Regions from separate parts of the Paenibacillus odorifer genome, predicted to be linked through region 4. Evidence: predicted binding sites of a transcription regulator. Region 4 holds the regulator's gene; each other region holds the start of a gene.
What was found. Region 4 encodes Rex, which represses fermentation and respiration genes when NADH is low (regulators of the CRP and FNR family bind a similar motif). Its sites were predicted from a motif close to TTGTGAAATATTTCACAA; they were not measured.

Region 1: scfA (six-cysteine ranthipeptide SCIFF) is a predicted target of Rex. The motif match lies at 2,528-2,545, and genes of this name have one in related genera.
Region 2: PODO_RS11200 (helical membrane plugin domain-containing protein) is a predicted target of Rex. The motif match lies at 2,420-2,437, and genes of this name have one in related genera.
Region 3: PODO_RS28140 (formate/nitrite transporter family protein) is a predicted target of Rex. The motif match lies at 1,112-1,129, and genes of this name have one in related genera.

The regions. Positions count from the first base shown of each region.
Region 1 covers NZ_CP009428.1:781,996-785,957, forward strand. The annotation lists gene PODO_RS29830 (histidine kinase) at 1-1,201, shown strand, start outside; gene PODO_RS03390 (response regulator transcription factor) at 1,176-1,958, shown strand; partial or broken gene PODO_RS32265 (SF0329 family protein) at 2,032-2,112, shown strand; gene scfA (six-cysteine ranthipeptide SCIFF) at 2,571-2,720, shown strand; gene scfB (thioether cross-link-forming SCIFF peptide maturase) at 2,843-3,962, shown strand, end outside.
Region 2 covers NZ_CP009428.1:2,646,237-2,650,198, forward strand. The annotation lists gene PODO_RS30005 (hypothetical protein) at 1-577, shown strand, start outside; gene PODO_RS11190 (nitroreductase family protein) at 688-1,305, opposite strand; gene PODO_RS11195 (DUF2785 domain-containing protein) at 1,551-2,369, shown strand; gene PODO_RS11200 (helical membrane plugin domain-containing protein) at 2,570-3,013, shown strand; gene PODO_RS11205 (NAD(P)/FAD-dependent oxidoreductase) at 3,054-3,962, shown strand, end outside.
Region 3 covers NZ_CP009428.1:6,432,373-6,436,334, reverse strand. The annotation lists gene PODO_RS28140 (formate/nitrite transporter family protein) at 1,233-2,060, shown strand; gene PODO_RS28135 (MFS transporter) at 2,521-3,741, shown strand; gene PODO_RS28130 (GNAT family N-acetyltransferase) at 3,810-3,962, shown strand, end outside.
Region 4 covers NZ_CP009428.1:4,562,842-4,566,803, forward strand. The annotation lists gene PODO_RS19885 (cell wall elongation regulator TseB-like domain-containing protein) at 1-364, opposite strand, end outside; gene PODO_RS19890 (amidohydrolase) at 536-1,837, opposite strand; gene PODO_RS19895 (redox-sensing transcriptional repressor Rex) at 1,824-2,477, opposite strand; gene dinG (ATP-dependent DNA helicase DinG) at 2,608-3,962, opposite strand, start outside.

The sequences.
Region 1 (3,962 bases), 3.0 Mb from region 4:
GAATGCAGCCGAAATCGTCGTCATTCTTTATCGCGTGAATCCATCGGTGAATGATGAGGTAGCTTATATTGCCGCAGCCGTCTCCGTCAAGAAGATGAAGGAGATTGCTCAAGATGTAATGCTATATGACCAGTCAGGCCAGCTTATCGTCGATTGCAGAGAGCTGGGTGAAGAAGATGGAGCGGAGGAGGCAGCAGATAAGAAGAACATGAGTGTATTTGAGGCTCCAATTCAAAATGTGGAAGGCTGGAAGCTAGTACTCGAAGTACCGAATTCAAGTCTATCGCTAGCGGTGATCAAAACCCAGCGGACTGCATTGCTGGTAGGCGTTCTTATCGGTAGTGCGTTTATCGTCTTTCTGATGCTGCTTGCTTCTTCCATTATTCGTCCAATTCAGTCGCTTCGCCAGGTAATGGAAAATGTGCAGAACGGCAACCAAACCATACGAGCAGATGTTACGCGCTCGGATGAGATCGGCGATCTTGGACGAAGCTTCAATGACATGCTTGTTCAATTATACGCTGTGGAGCAGGACCGAAAGGAGATGGAACTCAGACTGATTCATGAGCAGATCAAGCCGCACTTTTTATACAACACATTGGATACGATCCAGTGGATGGCAACGGAACATGGAGCAGACAATGTGGTGGAGATGGTGGAAGCGCTTAGCGCGTATTTCCGATTAGGGCTTGGCACAGGCAGTCCCTACATTCTGCTTGATCAGGAGTTGTACCATGTCGAGAGTTATCTTCATATTCAAGGTGTGCGATATGAGGAGATTCTGGACTACGAGCTACGATATGATGAAAAGCTTGCTCAGTGCCAAGTCGTTCGCTTCATGCTGCAGCCGTTGGTGGAAAATGCGATTTATCACGGGATTAAGCCACTTGGGGATCAAAAGTGTAAAATTTCGATTACAGCATATAAAAAGGCCAATTATATGGTCATTAAGGTTGAAAATAATGGGGTTATGATTCCGAAAGAAAAGCTTGAACAGATGAATCAAGCCCTTCTTGATGATACATATGATCGTTCTGCCACAGGCTTTGGGCTATACAGTGTAAACCATCGCATTCGACTAACTTACGGGGTGCCATATGGCCTTGCAGTGAAGAGCGAAGATGGCATTACCGTTATGGTCATTCGAATACCTTTGGACGGGGAGTGGAATGAAGATGTGGAAGATTGTCATCGTCGATGATGAAACGATCATTCGCAAAGGCTTGCGACAATACATTGAGGAGAGTCCGTATCTTTTTGAGGTTGCAGGAGAAGCGAAAAGTGCAAACGAAGCATTGAATATGGTGGAGGAAGCCCCACCACATGTATGTCTTGTGGACATCAACATGCCGAATATAAATGGGCTCGATCTGATGAATATATTGCGCGAACGCTGCCCGTCGGTTCTGGTTGTCATCATCAGCGGGTACGATAACTTTGAATATGCGCGTCAAGCCGTGCAACTGCAAGCATTCGATTATGTATTGAAACCTGTGCCGAAGAGTGATCTGAACAAGCTGCTTCATCGGATCGATGAGCATCTTCAGGTAAAATATCCTTTGCATTCACATGAAGGCAGGGTGGATAAGGAGCGGGAGCTTCCCGGGTATACAGGGGATGGAACAGTGCTTATCCAAAAAGTGACGGAGTATATTGACAGTCATTATCAGGATCCGGAGCTGTCTATTACTCGAGTAGCAGCGCTATTTCATATCAACCAAACCTATCTTAGCAAGCGTATGAAGCAAGAAATCGGTGCTTCATTCCTTGACTATGTCACCGAGCTTCGGATATCGAAGGCGAAGGAGATTCTAGATGACGTAATGCCGAATATCAAAATCGGGGATCTGGCCGTGAAGGTAGGGTATAAGAGCCAGTACTATTTTAGTCGTGTGTTTAAAAATAGAGTCGGCTCAAGCCCGATAGAGTACAAAAAGCATCCGTTCGGTTATGGATAGGAGGGCCATTCTCGTCCCTCTGCAGCACGCCATAGATGCTATGCTCAGAGCCGCCTTCTATCAAAACGGTTGGATTTTAAACATGAGCGAGAAGATGAAGTTAAAGCATCCGATTGTGCAATATTTTTATGAACTAAGGCGTAGTACATTATAAAAATAAATAAATTCATTGAATATTCAAGAGCAGATAAAATGTCCGGAAGTGTCTTAGGGCTCCTAATATAAGTTTGTTCACACTGTCCACCCACGCATGTGGAGAGTGTCGCTCTACCGGTAAGGAGGGATACAGTGCAATGAGATCCTTATATTTATTGGACTTTAAGGACAAGTATGAGAAAAAATGTTGTTAAAGGAGATGGCATCATTGCCGTCTCTTTTTTGTTTCACTTTTTTAGTATTGCTCTGACTCTGGTTCCCGCTACGGCATCCTACGATCACAAGCATGAAAGACTGAACGGGAATTAGCATTGATGCTACTTTGTTTATATGTTTAATGCCTCTCTACTCTGCTAGGTGACAGGCATCATAGACGTACTTGCGTGATGTTGCTACGATGTTCCATGGAAATTAAGTGAAAGTGATCACAAGAAATTACAGAAGGAGTCATTTATCGTGAAAAGAATCGTAACCCTAAGCACCCGCAAACTGATGGATACCGCAAAACACGGCGGATGCGGCGCATGCCAGACATCTTGCCAGTCCGCTTGTAAAACTTCCTGCGGCGTTGCAAACCAGAAGTGTGAAAATGCAATGAACAGATAGGATTAGGAATTTTACCGCCCATTGCTCTGATGATGGGCGGCTATTTTTAAGAAATGGACGCTTCCTCTAAAGGATGGCAAAGCCGTTTCTACTTGTGTGCAAAAGGAGCTTGATTAGCAAGTATGATTCATCAATATAAACTAAACGGATACAATATCGTGCTCGACACCTACAGTGGCTCGGTACATGTTGTTGATGACCTAGCATATGAAATTATAGCGGATTATGAGAAAACTTCTGTCGACCAAATCGTGACAATGATGTTAGAAAAATATAAGCATGATTCCAGCATTTCTGAGAGTGACATTCGAGAAACCATCGTGGATATCGAGGAGCTTATAAATGATGGACAGCTTTTTACAAAAGATGAGTATGAGAACCTCTCGCTCGATTTAAAAAAACGAAAAACTTATGTCAAGGCACTCTGCCTCAATGTTGCGCATACCTGTAATCTATCATGCGACTATTGCTTCGCTAGCCAGGGGAAATACAACGGAGACCGAGCGATCATGAGCTATGAGGTTGGACAAAAATCCATCGATTACCTGCTTGAAAATTCGGGCCATCATCGCAACCTGGACATCGACTTTTTCGGCGGGGAGCCGCTTTTGGCCTGGAAAGTGGTTAAACAGATCGTAGCTTATGCAAGAAGCAAAGAACAAGAATACAAAAAGAAGTTCCGCTTCACCTTCACGACGAACGGGATGCTGCTGAACGATGAGGTCACCGAGTTTTTAAATCAGGAAATGTACAATGTCGTATTAAGCCTGGATGGAAGGAAAGAGGTTCATGACCGGCTTCGCCAAACGGTTAACGGAAAAGGCAGCTACGATCATATTCTTCCGAAGTTCCAGGAATTCGTTCGAAAGCGCGGAGACCAAGAGTACTATGTACGGGGAACTTACACTCGTAACAATGTCGATTTTACCAATGATATATTTCATATCGCAGACCTTGGTTTTGACAAAATCTCGATGGAACCAGTCATCTGTGATCCAAAGGAACCCTATGCACTTACTGAGGAGGACCTGCCGGAGATATACAACCAGTACGAAATTCTCGCGAAGGAAATGATCGGGCGTGGTGAACAAGGCAAGGGGTTTACCTTTTATCATTACATGCTTGATCTCTCAGAAGGACCATGCATCCAGAAGAGAATTACTGGCTGTGGTTCGGGAACTGAATATCTTGCTGTCACCCCTTGGGGAGAGCTTTTTCCTTGCCACCAGTTCGTAGGGGATG
Region 2 (3,962 bases), 1.9 Mb from region 4:
GATCAGCACATTTTTGGAGGATAATTATGTGAGTATCGGCTACCCCGGAATAGGGGATCTGGAGAATCTAAGCATAGAGGAACTTCGTGATCGATTAATCGGTACTTACCAATATAGTGAGCCGGAGCTTATGCAACATCTGCAAGCCCTTCAGCTATTTGTACATACGATGCAAGATGGAGATTATGTGCTGGTGGCCGATGGAGATTGGGTACATCTCGGAGACCTCGGAGATTATTTTTACAACGAGTTAAATGATAATGTTGACGAGGGTACATGCCATCGGCGTGGTGTAACGTGGTTGAAAAGTCTGCCGATTTCTGAACTAAACACAGGCGTGCGGGAGTTATTTAACCAAAGTGCACCGGTTGTACAATATAAGGGTCCAAAACCAAGTGCTCGCTTGGATCTGTGGATTACAGGTGTTTCTGCTAATGAACAAGAAGTGAATAGTCCGCTGCAATTGGATGAGGAGATGCTCTCTAAGGCGCTTAATATTTTGAAAGAAGCTTTGATTTGTGATGACTCCGAACGACGGGAACGAGCAGCGATTGCCATTTTACAATATGCGAAGTAAAACTTCTTCTGTATAACGAGCGCATGGTCGACTATCTTCATGATGAGTTTCAATTAAAAAACGTTCCACCCGCTACTTGCCTCGGATGGAACGTTTTGCTGTATCTATAATCAGATGAACTCAACGAATTCGTTGACTGGCTTACGGTAGCCGCGGGGTCTGATTTTATGTTTTTTGTCTTTGCCGATCGTGATCAGCATAACAGGTACCATATGATCCGGCAGATTCAAGGTGGATTGGATAACATCAGCATCGAAGCCGATCATCGGGCAGGTATCCCAGCCTTTATCTTTGGCGATCAGCATAAAGTGCATGGCCGAGAGAGAGGCATTACGTATTGCTTCATCTCTTTGAAAAGCATCCTTATCAATGTAAGCATTGTTAATCATCTCTATTTGCTCATCATATTCCTCTTGTGACATCGCTCCTAAAGCTTTAAGCCCGCCATAGATTTCTGGAGCCTGCTGATAAGCATGCTTATCTCCTAGCACTACAATAACTGCTGAAGCAGTATGGATTTTATATTGGCCGTAAGCCGCTTCGCGAATTTCTTCTTTTAAGCTCTCGTTAGATATCACTTTGTAATTTGTATGCTGTAGATTATAGGCCGATGGTGCCAATCTGGCGTAAGAGAACATTTCCTCTAATTCATTTTGAGGGATGGTGACCCCTTCCACAAAATTCATAGCGGATCTGCGGGACTGAATCAAGTCTGTAAAAGCGCTCATAAGTATTCCTCCGTTGTGTATGTATTCGGTTGTAAAATATAAACACCTGATATTTGTAAATGTACTAACTAAATGTTACTAACTAAAAATAACACAGCCTATAAAATTCGTCAATGATAAAATTTATTGAAGTTAATCTTGAATACCCTGTTGTCAAAAAATAGGACATAAATTAGGATATTAGGATATGTAAAAACACGGTGAATGAAAGGGTGGATAAATTGATTAATAGTAGAGAACGATTGATGATAGATTTACAAAGAATCGAAGAGAATGACTACGAGCTTAGAAGTGGACAGGACATAAAGGATTATGTGAAGTTGATGCTTGAGCATTTAGGAGATCCCGAGCCTGTGCTGCGTGATGAATTGATTTATTCCACATTCTACAAATGGATTAATGAGAAACATTGGTTTAATGATGCGGAGCTTCGTGAACTGCTGTGGATACTCCTTGACGAGCAGCATCTATTTTATCACATTGGGAACAAAGAAGATCAGACGGTGTATACAAGAACATTTTCTGTATTGGTTGTTGCTCTTATTCTCCAGCGGAATAGGGAAAAGGCTATATTGGATAGCTCTGAATTTACAAAGGTGAAGCAGGGTTTAATTCGTTATTATAAGGAAGAACGGGATTTAAGAGGTTATATGGAAAAAGAAGGCTGGGCACACGCAGCAGCCCATGGCGCAGACGCCTTGGATGAGCTGGTTTTATGCTCGGAGAGTGATGCCGAGGTGCGGGAAGAGGTTCTGACAGTTGTTCAAAAGATGCTTTATAACGATCAATACATATTCAGGGAGGAAGAAGATGAACGGATTGCTACTATTATAGTTACAATCATCGATCATCATTTACTTCCACAGCAGTCTATAACCGAGTGGATTCTCAACTTGGCGCAATGTGGCAGTTGGCCTAGAAGCCACAGCCAGTATGTTACTCGAATAAATACAAAGAACTTCCTGCGTTCTCTTTATTTCAGGTTACTTCTAATAGAGAAGAATATGGACATTGTGGATGTTTTGTTGAAAACTGAGAAGAATTTGAATGAATTTGTACATTAATTCACTCAAACGGTTTTAATTAACACTGGTAATTTAAATAATTTATTATAATGTAATAAAAATCACAAAATTTTATGGAAATTCAAAAACTTTGTGACATTTATAACTTGATAAGTGCTATAATAGAAATATGGCGTTAAAAGTTCTTATGTTTTTCATTACTATTAAGCAGCAAAGCTTATTGCAGAGGAGATTTGGATATGTCAGAATCAATCACTCAAACACAACCTGAACAAGAATCACCAAAAGTAGCTGTTAGCAAGGAACAAATGGATGTTCTAGAGCAGCTCTTGAAACCAGAAGTTCAGGAATCATTAACAGTCTTGGTGGAACAGCTGCCAAAATTAACTGAGCTTGTTGGCGTGCTTACAAAGTCCTATGACTTTGTGCAAACTGTCGCAGCGGATGATGTCTTGAAAAGTGATACGGTAAGTGCAATTAAAGAACTTGCTGAACCTGTAGTGCATTCCGCGAAGAATATGGCAGCTACAGTGATCGAAGCAAAAGATCGTGCGAATGAAAGTAACGAAGTTATTGGTCTTTTTGGTCTTATGAAGTTGTTGAAAGATCCACAAGCACAAAAGCTTTTCCGTTTCGTAAATGCATACCTTCAAGTTGCTGGAGAACGCAGTAAGCAGAAATAATCATTTTCATATCTTATTCGTAAGGGACGGAGGAAACATCATGTCTAAACATATTGTCATTCTAGGAGCAGGTTATGGTGGTCTACTAAGCGCCTTAACCGTACGCAAGTATCTCAAAAAAGATGAAGCTAAAATTACTGTAGTTAATCAGTATCCTACCCACCAAATCATCACAGAATTGCATCGTCTTGCAGCAGGTAGTGTTGCAGAGGGTGCTGTTGCTATGCCTCTAACTAAGCTTTTCGCAGGTAAAGATATTGACCTGAAAATCGCGAAGGTTAATTCATTTTCTGTGGAGAACAAACAAATTGTTCTTTCTGATGGTGTGACACTTACTTATGATGCGCTTGTTGTAGGTCTTGGCAGCACTACAGCTTATTTTGGCATTCCAGGGCTTGAACAATACAGTATGGTATTGAAATCAGCTGCAGATGCTAACAAAATTCATCAACATATTGAAGATCGTATTCGTGAATATGCGAAATCGAAAAATGAAGCAGATGCAAACATCCTGATCGGTGGCGGCGGCTTAACCGGCGTTGAGCTTGTTGGTGAAATCGCGGATGTATTGCCTACACTTACTAAAAAATATGGCGTTGATCCTAAAGAAATTAAGCTTATGCTCGTTGAAGCAGGTCCTAAAATCCTTCCAGTATTGCCAGATGCATTGATCGAACGTGCTGTAGCAAGCTTGGAAAAACGTGGTGTACAATTCTTGACAGGTCTTCCTGTTACGAATGTAGAAGGCAATGCGATTGACTTGAAAGACGGTCAAAAAATTATTGCTAACACGTTTGTATGGACTGGTGGCGTACAAGGAAATCCACTCATCGGCGAATCCGGTCTTGAAGTTAACCGCGGTCGTGCAACGGTGAATGAGTTCTTGCAATCCACTTCTCACAAAGATGTATTCGTTGCTGGTGACAGCGCGGTGGTCTTTGCAGAAGAT
Region 3 (3,962 bases), 1.9 Mb from region 4:
CTCAGAAGCCGCTATATAGCAAATAATCGCTGTTTGAGTATGATTTCGGACTCCAATGCAGCTATTGCATAAAATGAGGTACAACTAGTGTGTTTTTGGTGGCAATAGCGACTATGGGGTCCGATGGCAAGTCAAATGTGCTCGAAAGTTACGAATAAGGTCATCTGAGTCCGATCGTGCTGAGTCAACGCCCACCGCAGAAGCTATCGGACCCAGAAGCCGCTATTTGGTAATTAATCGCCTATTAAGCGTGATTTCGGACTCCAATGCAGCTATTACATAGAATGAGGTACAGCTAGTGTGTTTTTGGTGGCAATAGCGACTATGGGGTTCGATAGCGAGCCAAATGTGCTCAAATGCTACCAATAGGGTCATCTGAGTCCGATGTCCGATAGTAAGCCAAATGTGTTCAGAAGCTACGGTTAGGGTCATCTGAGTCCGATCGTGCTGAGTCAACGCCCACCGCAGAAGCTTTCGGACTCAGAAGCCGCTATTTAGCAATTAATCGCCTTTTGAGTGTGATTTCGGACTCCAATGCAGCTATTACATAGAATGAGGTGCAACTATTGTGTTTTTGGTGGCAATAGCGACTATGGGGTCCGATAGCGAGCCAAATGTGCTCGAAAGTTAAGATTAGGGGCATCTGAGTCCGATCGTGCTGAGTCATCATCCCTCCGCAGAAGCTTTCGGACTCAGAAGGCGCTATATAGCAATTAATCGCCTTTTGAGCGTGATTTCGGACTCCAGTGCAGCTATTACATAGAACGAGGTACAACTAGTGTGTTTTTCGTGCTAATAGCGACGATGGGGTCCGATAGCAAGCCAAATGTGCTCGAAAGTTAAGATTAGGGGCATCTGGGTCCGATGTCCGGGTGTGGGCCAAATATGCTCAAAAGCTACGATTAGAGTCATCCGAGTCCGATAGAATGCCGATAGTGAGGTATGACTACAGTGAGGTATAGCTACAGTGAGATATAGCTGCATATAAGGACAACTGTGTCCGATAGCTGCTGCGTACGCTCAAATGTAATCCAACGAAACAAGATATGCTGGCTTAGTCGGTCATACATAAACTTCTATTTGTGCACAGGTCGCAGTAAATTTGACATGTCAGTGAAAACTTTCACTTAGTTTTCTCAAAGTGATAATTATCACGTTAATGTGTTTTACGACACGCTACAATGTTCATAAAGGAACAAATTTGAAGTAAATAGATGAAGGAGATAGGAACCATGGCTTATAGCAAACCGCAGCAAATTGCCGAAGTAACTGTAGAGAACGGCATAAAAAAAGCTCATAATCCGCTAAGTACCGTACTTATTCTGGGCTTTTTGGGAGGAGCGTTTATTGCGCTCGGGTTTTTATTGGATATTCGCGTCATTGCTGGCGCACCACAGGAATGGGGTTCCATTGCTAACTTTATCGGGGCAGCAGTCTTCCCCGTTGGGCTGATCATGGTACTCCTTGCGGGTGGAGAACTGCTGACAGGGAATATGATGGCCGTGCCGCTCGCTTTTATGGCTAAGAAGATTTCTTTTTGGGAAGTTGTGAAGAATCTTTTGCTCATTACGATTAGTAATCTGGCAGGGGCATTATTTGTAGCTTATTTCTTCGGTCATGTGGTGGGTTTAACTTCAGAGGGTGTGTATTTAGAGAAATTGGTGGATATGGCTGGTCATAAAATCGATGCAGAATTCTTTCCGGCATTTGTTTCGGGTATCGGCTGTAACTGGCTCGTTGCGCTGGCAGTGTGGCTCTCCTATGGAGCAGATAACTTCAGCGGCAAAATCCTTGGTATTTGGTTCCCAACGATGGCCTTTGTTGCGATCGGATTCCAGCACGTTGTAGCTAACATGTTCCTAATTCCAGCAGCTATTTTTGAAGGTTACTATTCATGGGGGCAATACTTCACTAACTTTGTTCCCGTCTGGCTCGGCAATCTAACGGGTGGAGCAATATTTGTCGCAGCTGCCTATTGGATGGCATACTTGCGTAAAGCACCTACGGCTATTCAATCCGTAGATAGCATGTCCGGCAGCAGTGTCAAAAAACACGCTTAAGCTCGTCTTATAGAGCACTCCATAGAACATTCAAGGTCTGCCTTATTGGTGGCGTTAATGTTTTAGGGGTGCTTTTTGTTATGTAGACACAAAAAAATCCGCCGTGATATATCCGCGCTCGGGGGAACGAAATCGGATCACGGCGAATTTTGAAGGGGGAGTGTTTCTAGGCTCTATTACCCCGTCTTTCTAAAAGCGAATCAGTTTCTTCTTGTTTAGTTTGCTTTACGGACGACAGCCACGGCTTTAAAATAAGAATAGATATTAGAGCTAGGAAGGGCTGCGGACGTGAACCCCAAGGGAGACGGGATAATTCATGCGATATGTGCGTTTTATTCTCTAGATTTCATGCGTACTTTATCGCGATAAAACGTCAATGTGTATGCTTGCTCATAACCCTGTTTTGGGATAATACTGGATGAATTAATGACACATATATAACAGGGGATGTACACTACTTATGAAGTTTTTACAGGCATATCCAAAAGAAGTGAAAATATTTCTAATTGCCAGCCTAATTAATGCAACAGGTAGTGCGCTGATGTGGCCGCTCGTTACGATGTATGTATTTGATGAGCTTGGACGCAGCATGTCAGATGCTGGACTGGTGATTCTTATTCAATCGGTTGGTGGGATCGTGGGTCAACTACTCGGGGGCTCACTCTATCATAAGGTAGGCGTTAACCGGCTGATTGTCGGAGCGCTCGCCATGAATGCTTTGGCACTGTTCACCTTGCCGGCAGCTAGTAACAACTGGACGTTATTTATGGTTGCAATGGGACTGGTAGGATTATTTAATTCCTTATCATTACCTGCCATTCAGGCATTTATCGGCTTTCGTTTCACGAAGCAGCGTGGTGAGCTGTTTAATGTTATTTATGTCGCCAATAATATTGGTGTAGCACTGGGTACGGCATTAAGTGGTTTTTTGGCCGATATTTCCTATATGCTAAGCTTTGTAATGAATGGTGTAACTTCGGCGGTATTTGCGGGTTTCTTTTTTATATATCTGAAGAAAATCGGTGGAGAACCTGCGCATGAGGTAATGGGGCATCAGAAGAATGAACCAGAGAAACAATCCACGTGGAAGCTAATGGGGCATACTCGTATTTATCTTTATATGGGGATCGGTTCTTTGTTCCTGCTTCTCGGTAACTCTATCTGGAATACAGGGGTATCTCCGTTCATTATTTCAGAGGGCTGGCCTAAGAAAACTTATGGTTTTCTCTGGACACTGAACGGTATTTTGATTTTTGCAGCTCAGCCATTGGTAACAATGATTAAGCGCTGGTTCGCGTCTACCTCAACGGCGCAAATGACTGCAAGTGCCCTGTTTTATTTGGGTGGCTATGCGTTTCTTTTGTGGATGCCTAATTATCCTGGCTTAGTGCTCGGAATGGTGCTTGCTACACTGGGAGAAATGCTGATTTCTCCAGCGATGCCATCCTTTATCTCGGATCATGCGGGGCGCAGCGCACCATTTTATTTGGGACTAAGCGGAGGGATTGGTGCAGTCGGGAGAGTCATTGGCCCTTACTTCATGGGCAGACTGTATGATAGCGGTGGTTTGGCACCAACAGCCTGGCTGGCCTGTGCGATGGCGCTGCTGTCTGTAGGATTTTTCGTCATCCATTCTTTAGTCAATCGTAAAGGCCATTCGTTAGAGCGGTCCGTAAGATAACTATACACAGTGGATTCCAACATCTGCTGTGAATTCTATAGAGGTGCAAGGCAAGGGGTGTACATCTTATGAAACAAATCAACAAGGCAAGGTTAACTATTAGACCATCAGAGATTAAAGACGTGCGAGAACTGATTGATCTGGACCATCTGATTTGGACAGAGGACACTAGCCCGGGACCTATGTTGTGGCGCTCACAAGAGGATTTCTTGCTGAATGCT
Region 4 (3,962 bases):
GAAGATCAGCTTTGATAATGCCGCGTATTTGGGCTTCTGAGGTTCCTTTACTTAGTTCCTCAGCAAACACTGCGTCGTCGCCTTCAGCAAATTTTCCATCTACCGTAAAGCGGACCCAGACCATAAGAGCAGTCCCGGCTTCATTTTTTCCTGTTAAAACCCAGTACACTGCATTTTCATCCCAAACCGATTTTTGTGCTTTGGTTACCTCTGTTAGACCCGCTCTGGTTTTGGCAACATCCTTGGCGATATCCCGCTCGTTCCATTGATCTTTCATAATATAGGCATAGAACTGGATAAGTCCAAACCCCAGGAGCAGAATCAGAACTGACCCCAGGAGGATCCATTTTTTCCTTTTCTTCAAGGTACAGCTCCCTTTCTAGTAATATATCTTTTTTGATTATATAACACACCCGCGTGTTTATCCAAAATTTCATAATTTTCTAGCTTTCCCAGCCTTAAAATGTACAAAAGGCCGCAACTTTTGCTAAAAGCAAAAAGTCGCAGCCTATTATTTATTCGTTATTCTCCAGACTTAACGCTTCAATAAACCTTCGAAGGCTTCTTGCGCTTTACGCCGGATAGCTTCCTCATCCAGGGTTAAGCATTGTCCATGCTTGATGACCTGTTTACCATTCACCCACACATGCTCAACATCCTTAGCGCTAGCAGAGTAAACTGCATGAGACAACAGATCTGTGTGTGGCAGCAAATGCGGCTGATCTATATCAATTGCAATGAAATCAGCTTTCATCCCAACAGCAAGTCTGCCTACATTATTTAAAAAGATGGACTGGGCGCCATATTCTGTAGCCATACGTAGAGCTTCTGGAGCTGGAACAGCCGTTGGATCACCGCTGACACCCTTATGAATGAGAGCTGCAAGCCGCATCTCTTCAAACATATCCAAGTTATTGTTGCTTGCCGCGCCATCCGTGCCAAGAGACACCTTCACACCAGCTTTTAGAAGATCAGTAACCCGAGCCACTCCGCTAGCCAGCTTCAAATTACTGCCCGGATTATGAGAGACACCCACATTATGGCGAGCCAAGATCTCAATCTCTTCATCATTTAAATGAACACCATGTGCAACTATCGAGGGACGTGTGAACATTCCAAGATTCTCTAAGTGAGCTACAGGACGCAACCCGTAATCCGCCACATTTTGTTCCACTTCACGTTTCGTTTCGGACATATGCGTATGCATCGGTAAATCCAGATCATGCGCTGCCTGCACGAACTTAACCAGGAAGTCCGGAGGGCAAGTATAAGGGGCGTGCGGTGAGATCATAGTAGTAATTCTACCGTCAGCCTTTCCATGCCAGTTACGGGCAAAAGAAATCGCTTCCGCAAGCTTGTGATTCTGTACATCCTCTGGACATAACCCGATCACACCACGCATCAATACGGAACGGATACCTGATAACTCAGCTACCTCAGCTACTCGGTCCATGTGATCATACATATCGAGGAAGGTCGTAGTTCCACCCTTCAGCATTTCCAATACAGATAAGGAGGTTCCCCAGTATACATCATCACCGGTGAACTTTTCCTCCATCGGCCACATTTTCTCCTGAAGCCACACTTGTAGCGCTAAATCATCTCCATATCCACGCAGCAAAGACATCGCCGCATGACCATGTGTGTTTACAAGTCCAGGCATGAACAGCAGACGGCTGCCATCAACCACTTGCACTCCAGCTTCCATCTGAGGCTCTTCTTTTCCTATGTAAGTGATTAAATCATCTTCAATAGTCATATATCCACTCAGAACCGGCTCATCCGTTCCCGGAGTCAGAAAATACCCGCCCTTAATTATCGTTTTATTGTTGTTCATGTTCGCTTTCTTCCTTTCCATCCCGCAAGTAATAAGCAAGACTTTGCAGATCAGTTGTAAAATCAGCTGCATGCACCCGGATATTCGGTGGTGTCTTCAGAATCACAGGGGCAAAGTTCAAAATTGCTTCAATCCCAGAAGAAATGAGAATATCTGCTACATTTTGAGCTTCTGAATCAGGTACGGTAATAATGGCAATGCGAATACCTTGCTCACGAATCGTGCTGCCTAGTTCATCCATCGGTTGCACAGTAAGGGAGTTGATCTTACGTCCAACCTTAGGAGCGTACGAATCAAATATAGCCGTGATTTTCATAGTATCTTTGAGATATGCATTGTAATTAGACAAGGCATGTCCGAGATTACCTGCCCCTACTAAAGCTACATTAAGCTGTTGATCCAGCTTCAGAATATGACGGATTTTCTCAATAAGATACGTTACATCATAGCCGATACCTTTTCTGCCGAAGTCACCAAAATACGCTAAATCCTTACGAATCTGTGCGGGATTAAGATCAAGCTTTTGTCCAAGTTCCTGAGAGGAAACTGTTAATATTTCGCGATTCTGGAGATCATTCAAAAAACGCAAATACACAGGTAGTCTGCGAACAACGGCTTCTGATATTTTATCCGATTTCATATTTTTCCTCCTAAAAATAGTAATGTTCTTGTGAAAATCCATATTCTAACGTATACCTCTCCTTATTAAGGGCGGTACTGTAACTTACCGCCCTTAAGGATAAGGAGGAGCTAAACTGAAGACGAGCATTTTAAGAAGCGCCGCCATCCTCTAGCCATTCCGCTATGCGGGGGACCATTTGATCAGTCAGCATATGCTCCATTTTGGGACCAGGCAATGAATAAAGGAAATACTTCCCGTAATGAGATTCAATAACCCTTGTATCATAAACAATAACTATTCCGCGATCCTGCGCCGTGCGAACCAGTCTTCCGAATCCCTGCTTAAAACGAATAACCGCTTGAGGAACAGACAATTTCATGAATGGATTCTTCTTCTGAGCCTGCAATAACTCCGACTTCGCTTCCGCCAACGGGTGATTCGGCGGTTGAAACGGAAGTCTCACGATGGCCAGGCAAGTCAGTGCTTCACCTGGAATATCTACACCTTCCCAGAAGCTGCTCGTCCCCAGCAGAACGGATGCTGCACTGTCCTGAAAGCGGCGGATCAGCTTGCTCCGGCTGCCACCTTCCACGCCTTGACCAAGCACCGTAATCTCTTGTGAGGCCAAAGCCTCTTTAAGCGGATCATATACCTGACGCAGCATTTTATAAGAAGTAAACAGAACCAGCATCCGCCCACGTGTTGTTTTGGCAGCTTCTGCTAACGACTGTACGAGTGTATCGACAAATCGAGCATCGCCCACACTGCCCTTCACACTAGGAAAATCACGCGGTATAACTAGCAGCGCCTGCTCGCGATACTTAAAGGGAGATGGAAGGAGTGAGGTCATTAGACGTCCCTCTTCCGCAGCTTCGTTAAGTCCGAGATTATCAATCATAAACTGAAAAGATTTATCTACAGACAGCGTCGCCGAGGTAAGCACGATGCTTTTTTTCTTATCGAAGAACAACTCTTTAAGCTGGCTGCTAACATCCACAGGGACGGCATACATCTGCAGTGATTTGCTGCGGTAATTTCCATTTGCCTCCAGCCAATATACTACATTATCGTCATTCAGCCCCATAAAGAATCTTACTTGCTCACGTATGGAAGCCAAATCCTTAAATAAACCGCTAATATCAGTAACAAGACTGTCTGCTGAGGATTGGCTTTCCTGGTCACGCATCTCATTAAGCATTTTATCACCCTTACGGATGATGGCGCTTAACGTCAGATTCATAGTGTTCTCAAGCGCAACTAATTCATCCCAATCCTTCGGCTTACGGGCAGGAAGCAAACGCATAACCAGTTGCCCCGCTTCCCCTGCTGCTGCATCACTGCGTTCCGGCAAAAGGCTGAACAGCTTGTCGCTGAGTGCATCCCAGGTTTCTTTGACGGTAAGCAGATCCGGGTAGATCCGATCGATGACTCCGCTCCATTCTGAAGCCTCTTCACTGCCTGACGACTGTAAGATCTGGCGCAGAGCAGGAAGCTGTCCGTTTC